2 regions of the Brachybacterium sp. JB7 genome follow, and region 1 is predicted to be linked to the other one. Evidence: riboswitches for the same ligand, from Rfam matches in the RefSeq annotation. Region 1 holds a riboswitch; the other holds the start of a gene.
The links. A riboswitch is a leader RNA that binds a small molecule or an ion and turns the genes downstream of it on or off. The one in region 1 is predicted to bind thiamine pyrophosphate.

Region 2: another riboswitch for thiamine pyrophosphate. It lies ahead of thiM (hydroxyethylthiazole kinase); the one in region 1 lies ahead of CIK81_RS06725 (ECF transporter S component).

The regions. Positions count from the first base shown of each region.
Region 1 covers NZ_QPGN01000004.1:38,877-42,893, reverse strand. Annotated here, with positions in the region: gene CIK81_RS06735 (M13 family metallopeptidase) at 1-901, shown strand, start outside; gene CIK81_RS06730 (hypothetical protein) at 907-1,461, shown strand; TPP riboswitch at 1,492-1,599, shown strand; gene CIK81_RS06725 (ECF transporter S component) at 1,647-2,228, shown strand; gene CIK81_RS06720 (ABC transporter ATP-binding protein) at 2,206-4,017, shown strand, end outside.
Region 2 covers NZ_QPGN01000008.1:24,832-28,848, reverse strand. Annotated here, with positions in the region: gene CIK81_RS11080 (calcium:proton antiporter) at 1-398, opposite strand, end outside; gene CIK81_RS11075 (hypothetical protein) at 710-1,744, opposite strand; TPP riboswitch at 1,972-2,071, shown strand; gene thiM (hydroxyethylthiazole kinase) at 2,063-2,935, shown strand; gene thiE (thiamine phosphate synthase) at 2,932-3,729, shown strand; gene thiD (bifunctional hydroxymethylpyrimidine kinase/phosphomethylpyrimidine kinase) at 3,726-4,017, shown strand, end outside.

The DNA.
Region 1 (4,017 bases):
GGATGCGCTCATGGACGCCTACCGCAGCTCCATCCAGTCGCTCGAGTGGATGACGCCGGCCACGCGGGACAAGGCCCTGGCGAAGCTCGAGAAGTTCACCCCGAAGATCGGCTACCCCGACGAGTGGCGCGACTACGAGGGACTCGACGTGGTGCCGGGCGACCTGGTCGCCACGGTGCGCTCGGCTCGTCGCTTCGACGCGGACTTCGAGTACGCCAAGGTGGGCGGTCCGATCGACGAGCACGAATGGCACATGTCCCCGCAGACGGTCAACGCCTACTACAACCCCGGCCGCAACGAGATCGTGTTCCCCGCCGCGATCCTGCAGCCGCCGTTCTTCGATGCCGAGGCCGAGGATGCGGTGAACTTCGGCGGCATCGGCGCGGTGATCGGCCACGAGGTCGGCCACGGCTTCGATGACCAGGGCTCCAAGTACGACGGTGACGGCAACCTCGCCTCCTGGTGGACGATCGAGGACCGCGAGGCCTTCGACGAGCGGGCCGCCCGCCTGATCACCCAGTACTCCCAGCTCTCCCCGCGCGAGCTCGAGGACACCCACCGCGTCAACGGCGCCCTCACGATCGGCGAGAACATCGGCGACCTCGGCGGCCTGTCGATCGCGGTCAAGGCCTACCGCGGCAGCCGCACCCCGGAGCAGGCCGCGGCGGAGCTCGACGGCTTCACCGGCCTGCAGCGCGTGTTCCTGTCCTGGGCGACGGTGTGGCGCGGCAAGAACCGCATCCAGGAGGCGATCCGTCGCCTCGCCGTGGACCCGCACGCGCCCATGGAGTTCCGCTGCAACACGGTGGTCGGGAACCTCCAGGAATTCCATGACGCCTTCGACGTGCGCGAGGGCGATGGGATGTACCGCGCCCCCGAGGACCGCGTGACGATCTGGTGAGCCGGATGCCGTTCTACGTCGGCACCACGCGACCCTCCAGGATCGGCTGGACCCGCATCGGGCTGACGGTCGTGGCCGGGCTGATCGCCACGCTGCTGATGGCCTCGCGCAGCAGCGTGGCCGCCGGGCTGCTGGTCGCCATGGTCTTCGCCCTGCTGACCCTGTGGACCTGGATGGGCCAGCACACCCGGTTCGTCGTCGACGAGCGCGGGGTCACCGTGAGCCTCGGCGGGTTCCTGCCGCGCAGGCCCTGGCCGCTCGAGGACTTCCGCACCGTCCAGTACCGCACGGTGCCGGCTTCCTCGGCCGGGGTCACGCTGGGCGGCTACGGCTGGCGTCGCGGCACGGCGACGTCCTCCACCCCGGAGGAGATCACGCCCCTCGGCGATCGCAAGATCTTCACCACCGGGGAGGTGCGCCAGCCGTACCGGATGATGGTGACCCGGCCCGGCACCCTGATCGAGATCATCGGACGCTCCGGCACGAACTATCTGCTCAGCCCGGACGACCTCGACGGGACGGCCGAGGCGCTCGGCCAGGCGATCCGCGCGCACCGCTGAGCGCGGGAACCGGCTAGACTCGGCGTCGTCATCCACTGACAGGGGAGCACCGCCGTGGTGCTGAGAGTGCGCGATTCAGCGCAGACCCTCGAACCTGATCCGGCTCGCACCGGCGTAGGGAGTCGGGATTTCCGCAGGGCACCCTCGGTGCCATGCGCCCCTTCCGTGTTGTGGAAGGAGAAGTGATGACTCGTTTCCGTACTGTCGACCTGCTGGTCACCGTGCTCATCGGGGCCGCCTTCGGCGTCGCGTTCCTGGGATACGGCCAGCTGTACACGCTGATCGGGCCGCTCACGGCCGTCTTCAAACCGGCAGAGGGGCTGCTCGCCGGAATCTGGTTCCTGCCGGCCGTGCTCGCCGCCCTGATCGTGCGCAAGCCGGGCGCGGCCCTGCTCGCCGAGATGATCGCGGCCGTGCTCGAGATGCTGCTGGGCGGCCAGTGGGGCTGGGGCACCGCGGTCTCGGGACTCCTGCAGGGAGGCGGCGTCGAGCTCGCCTTCGCGCTGCTGCGCTACCGCCGCTTCACCCTGCCCGTCGCGATGCTCGGCGGAGCGTGCGCGGGCATGCTCGAGTGGGTCTGGGAGCGTTTCGCCTACTACCCCGAGATGAGCTGGACGTTCGCGGTCATGCTGCTCGCAGCCTTCCTGCTCTCCGGCGCTGTCCTCGGTGGCGCGCTGGGCTGGGCGGCCTCGCGGGCGCTCGCGGCGACCGGCGCCGTGGACTCCCTCGCCTCAGGGCGTGAGCATGCGCGCACCGTCGAGGCCTGAGACCGCTCCCGCCGCGCTCCGCCTGCAGGGACTGACCTGGCGGCCGCTGACGCGGCGCGAACCCACCATCGCAGGGCTGGACCTCGAGATCCCCGCCGGTCAGCGCGTACTGCTGGCGGGAGCGAGCGGCAGCGGGAAGTCCACCGTTCTGCGGGCCCTCGCCGGACTCCTGGATCCGGAGACCGGGGAGGGCAGCGGGCTCGCTCCGGCGCCGGCCCGTCCGGGAGAGCGGGGCCTGCTGCTGCAGAACCCTGCCCATGCCCTGGTCGCCGCGAGCGTCGGCCGCGATGCCGCCTTCGGACCCGAGAACGCGGCGCTCCCCCGCTCGGAGATCCGTGCGCGTGCCGATGATGCGCTCGCCGCGGCCCGGGTGGACCTGGATCCGTCTCGTGCGCCGTTGGAGGCGAGCGGCGGTCAGCAGCAGCGCGTGGCCCTGGCCGGGGCGCTCGCGCTGGGCCCCGACCTCCTGCTGCTGGACGAACCGACCAGCATGCTCGATGCAGCAACCTCCCAGCAGGTGCGCACGGCGATCCTCGAGGCGGCCCGGGACCGCACCCTGGTGCTGGCCGAGCACCGCATCGAGCCGTGGCTCCCTCACGTGGATCGTCTGGTGGTCCTGGGCCCGCAGGCGGAGGTGCTCGCCGATGGGGAGCCCCTCGCGCTCCTGCGCGAGCGGCGGGCGCTGCTCGTCGAGGCCGGGGTGGTCGAGGAGAACGGCGACCGGTCGACGTCCGCCGACGGGGCTGCCGGGGCTGCTCACGACGGCCCGGTCGTGGCGGCTCTGCGCGGGGTGACCGTGCCCGCACGCGGCCTCCGGGACACGATCGATCTCGAGGTGCCCTCGGGGCGGATCACCGTGCTGACCGGTCCGAGCGGCGCGGGCAAGACGACGGCGCTGCGGGTGATGCTGGGGGCGACGGCCCCGGCGACCGGCAGCGTCAAGCGGCCCGAGCGGGAGCGCATCGCGAGCGTCCCCCAGAACCCCGAGCACTCCTTCGTCGCACGCACCGTGCGGGAGGAGGTGCTCGCCTCCCCGTGGGCGGGCGACGAGCAGTTCGCCGCCCAGCTGCTGGACCGCTCCGGACTCGCCCATCTCGCCGGTGCCCATCCCTCCCGCCTGTCCGGAGGCGAGCAGCGACGCGTCGCGATCGTCGCCGCCCTGGCCCAGCGGCCGTCCCTGCTCGCGCTCGACGAGCCGACCGTGGGCCTCGATGCCCGTCGGCGACGCGAGGTGCGGGACCTGCTCACCGAGGCCGCGGCCCAGGGCTGCGCGGTGCTGGTCGCCTCCCACGATCCGGAGCTGATCGACCACGCGCACGAGACCCTGGTGCTCCCGGCCTCCGCGGAACCCGCGGCGCCGTCGGCCCGCGCCCGCCGGATCCCGGCCGACGCGCTCAATCCGCTCACGCTGTGCCTGATCGGGATCCTGGCTGCACTGGGCTCGTTCGCCGTCCAGACCTGGCAGGGCGGGCTCCTCGCCCTGCTGCCGCTGGCGCTGCTCGCTCCGCTCGCGGTGCGCACCCTGCGGGGAGGTCTGCTGCGTCTGGTGCCGATCCTGCTCTCAGCCGCCGGGCTCGCCTGGACCACGGCGCTGCTGGGCGAGGCGCCGGCGCTGTCGGGCGATGCGTGGCTGCTGGGGCTCAAGGAAGCGGCACGGATCATGGTGTTCGTCGCCCCCGGCGTGCTGGCGCTGGGCAGTGTGGAGGTCACCGCGCTCGGTGATGCGCTCGGCGGCCGGCTGCGGCTCCCCGCCCGCCCGGTCGCGGCAGCCGTCGTCGCGCTGGTGCGT
Region 2 (4,017 bases), on a different contig from region 1:
ATGGTCAGATGATCGCCCGGTCCGAGCATGACTGCGGCGATCAGCACCACCTCGATCACGACGATCGACAACGTGAGCACCAGCGTGCCGTAGGGGTCGCCGAGGCGATGGGCGAGCGCCTCGGCCTGCTGCACCACGCCGCCGGCCGCGATCACGATGACCGCGACGATCGCTGCGAGCACGAGCACCAAGGCGATCCCCGGAAGCGGGCCTGCGAGCCACGGGGCGGCCACCGCGAGAGCGCCGACCCCGAGCCAGCCCAGGGCGAGGCGTCCGAGAGCGGAACGGGTGAGCACGGCGCGTCGCAAGGAGCGGCCGGTCAGAGCGCGAGAGTCCTCCGGCTGCTGCGCGGAGTCCGCAGAGCCCGTGGAGGGCGTCGAGGAGGGGAGAGGCGGCATGGACGGCATGATCCAGATCCTGTTCCGAGGCCGTCCTCATCGGGTTCTCGTGGGTCGGGTCGTCCCGGCCAAGGCGCCTGCGTGACCTGTGCGGCGCACCGCCCACGGTAGCGGAACGTGCAGGCGACGGGGAGGGGTGGGGCGGAGCTGGTGAGCGATCTGACCAGCAGAGGGACCAGAGCGCCCCGGAGGCGCGGCGGCGTCCGGGGCGGATCACGCAACGCAGCACGAGGTGCACCGAGCGGCGACCAGCGCGGCGGGCAGCGCGCCGGGCGGCGAGCGTCGGGGTAGCTCGGTCGGAGTCGTCGGGCTCAGCCGGCGTCGCTGCGCGCGATGCCCACGAGCAGACCCTGGTCGTTGTCGACGTAGGTGCCCGGGGCGACGTGGAGCGGGTAGGTCTCGCCGTCGGCCGTTTCGCCGGTGCACGGCGACGGCTCGAAGGCCTCGAAGCTCAGCCCGTCCTCACAGGTCACGGACTCCCAGTCCGCCTCGGCGACCGGCACGTATGCGTTCTCCGAGGTGAGCGTCTGCAGGGTGCTCTCCTCGAGCTCCTGGGCGCTGAGGTCCTCCGAGCCGAACATGGAGCCGAAGCCCAGCCCGGTGAGCTCGGTGCCCTCGTCCAGCAGCACGTCTGCGGGGCCGGTCAGGCCGTCTCCCGTCGTGAACAGCACCGCCACGGCGCCGCCCTCGCCGAGCTCCCCGGTTACGGGGACCCGCGCTGCCTGGGCGGTCCACTCCTGCTCCGGCTCGGTCATGTCCATGCTCGCCGGGCCCGTGCACGTGGCGCTCCGGCCGGGCGCGAGCTCCAGCTCCTCCTCACAGGTCGCCGTGCCGTCGAACGGCTCGGCGAGCGTCGTGGCGAGCTCGTCCGGTGAGAGCACGGGCCAGCCGTCGCCGGTCTGGTCGTCGCCCGGCAGATCCGTCACGAGCATGATCTGCGTGCGGCCGTCCGCGGCATCGTCCCCCTCGCTGCCGCTCCCGTCGCCGGTTCCCTCTTCACCCTCCTGCCCGCTTCCGTCCGCGTCGGCCGGATCCCCGGCCCCCGCACCCACCCCATCGTCCTGAGCGGAGCCGCCGTCTGAACTGCCCGTACTGCCCGAGCTGCCCGCGTCGTCGGCCTCCGTCGTGTCCTCGGAATCCTCGTCGGACCCGTCGCCGTTTCCCCCGTCGGAGGCCTCCATCGGCTGCTCCTGGGCGTCACCGCCACCGTCGTCCGCGCTGCCGTCGTCGTCGGCGCTGCCCCCGCAGGCCGACACGCTCAGCAGAGCGGCTCCGGCCAGGACGGCCAGCGCGGTGCGAGTGCCGGTGCGAGCGCGAGCGCGACGCGCTGTGCTGTTCGCGGTCATGGTGTTCCCCCTCGTGTCAGCGGATGGCTGGCCCCGTCCGAGCCTTCTGGTGATGCGTCTGGTGACGCGCTTGGCGCAGCGTCTCGCGATGCATCTGGCAGTACGCCGACTCGAAGGGATCCGCGTCACACCGTGCCAAAAGGTCAAGGGTCGGTCAAGGTTTACCCAAGAGTCTTTGGTGACCTGTCTGTGGAGATCCTGTGTGCGGGCCCCTGCTAGAGTCGCCGACCAGTGACACGGGGTGCCGTCGGGACGCGACGGCTGAGATCAGACCCGTCGAACCTGCTCGGGCCCACACCTGCGAAGGGATCGTCATCCATGGAGAACTCCACGCCGTCCGCTGAGGCGGCGCGCCCCGCTGCGGCGGTGCGCCTCGAACGCGCCCTGACCGCGCTGCGCGACCGGGGGCCGCTGGTCCAGTGCCTCACCAACACCGTCGTCCAGCAGATCACGGCCGACGTGCTGCTCGCGATCCGCGCGGCACCCGCGATGGTGGACCACCCGCAGGAGGCGCCCGTCTTCGCCGCAGTGGCCGACGGGATCCTCGTGAACACCGGCACCGTCTCTCCCGCCCAGGTCGAGGCCATGCCCGCCGCCGCCCGAGCCGCGCGCGACGCCGGGCGGCCCTGGGTGCTCGACCCGGTCGCCATCGGGTCGCTGCCGGTGCGGACCCCGCTCGCCCACGAGCTGCTCGAACTCGGCCCCACCGCCATCCGCGGCAACGCCTCGGAGATCGCTGCGCTCGCCGGCACCGGCCGCGGAGGCCGCGGCGTGGACTCCACCGACTCGGTCGACGCCGTGCTCGAGGCGGCCCACGACCTCGCCGAACGCAGCGGTGCCGTGGTGGCCGTCTCCGGGGAGCGCGACGCGATCGTCTCCCGCCACCGGACCACACTGCTGACCAGCGGTGATCCGCTGATGACCCGCGTGATCGGCACCGGATGCTCGCTCGGCGCCAGCTGCGCGGCAGTGCTCGGCGCGACCCGGGACACCGACCTCACCGCGCATGACGCCGTGCTCGCGGCCCACGCCCTGCTCGGCGCGGCCGGAACCCGCGCGGCGCGGACGGCCGAGGGCGTCGGCTCCTTCGCGGTCGCCTGGCTCGACGCGCTGGACGCCCTGACCCCGGCCGACGTGCTGGGCATCGTGCAGCTCGACGAGCGCGGGATCTCCCCGGCGGCCGGCGCATGACCCGCCCGTCCCTGCGCGCAGCGCACGAGTGCGACCTGCGGCTCTACCACGTCACCGACTCCGCGCTCTCCGGCGGCATCGGAGCCGTGCCCGCCGTGGTCCTCGCCGCCGTGCGCGGCGGGGCCGGCATGATCCAGCTGCGGGACAAGGACGCCACGGACGCCGACCTCGTCGAGCTCGTGGAGGAGTGCCGACGAGTGCTCGGAGCGCAGCTCGGAGCCCGCGCCGCGCAGATCCCGCTGGTGGTCGACGACCGCCTCGCGGTGGCCGAGCAGACGCGCTGCCACCTCCACGTGGGCCAGGACGACGCCACGCCGGCGCATGCCCGTGAGGTGCTCGGCCCGGACCTCATGATCGGGCTGTCCACCGGAACCCCTGCTCAGGTGCGCGAGGCGCTCGCAGCAGGTGAGGCCGACCTCCTCGGCATCGGACCGATCCACTCGACCGCCACCAAGACCGATGCCGCAGCGCCGCTGGGCATCGACGGGCTGACCGCCTGCCTCGCGCCCTGGCACGAGGCGGCCCGGACGGAGGGATCCCCGCTGCCGCGCACCGTCGCGATCGGCGGGATCGACGAGACCGCTGCCGCGCCCATCGCGGCGACCGGCGTCGAGGGGATCTGCGTCGTCTCGCAGATCGCCGGCGCGGCGGACCCGCAGGCGGCATCCGCCCGGCTGCTGGCCGCCTTCACCCGCGGAGCCGGGCAGGCCAGCAACTCCGGACACGGACCAGCAGGCGGGCCGAGAATCGGACACAGAATCGGACACGGAATCGGGCAGGAGGATCAGGCATGACGGCATGGCGACCGCCCACCGCGCTGACCATCGCGGGCTCGGACTCCGGAGGCGGGGCCGGGATCCAGGCCGATCTGAAGACCTTCTCCGCGCTCGGCGTCTTCGGCACGACGGCCCTCACCGCGCTCACCGCGCAGAACACCCTGGGCGTGCAGGCCGTGATCCCCGTCGGCGGGGAGGCCGTGGGGCAGCAGATCACGAGCGTCCTGGACGACATCCCGGTCGACGCCACGAAGATCGGCATGCTCGCCTCCGCCGACGTGGTCGCCGCGGTGATCTCCGCGATCG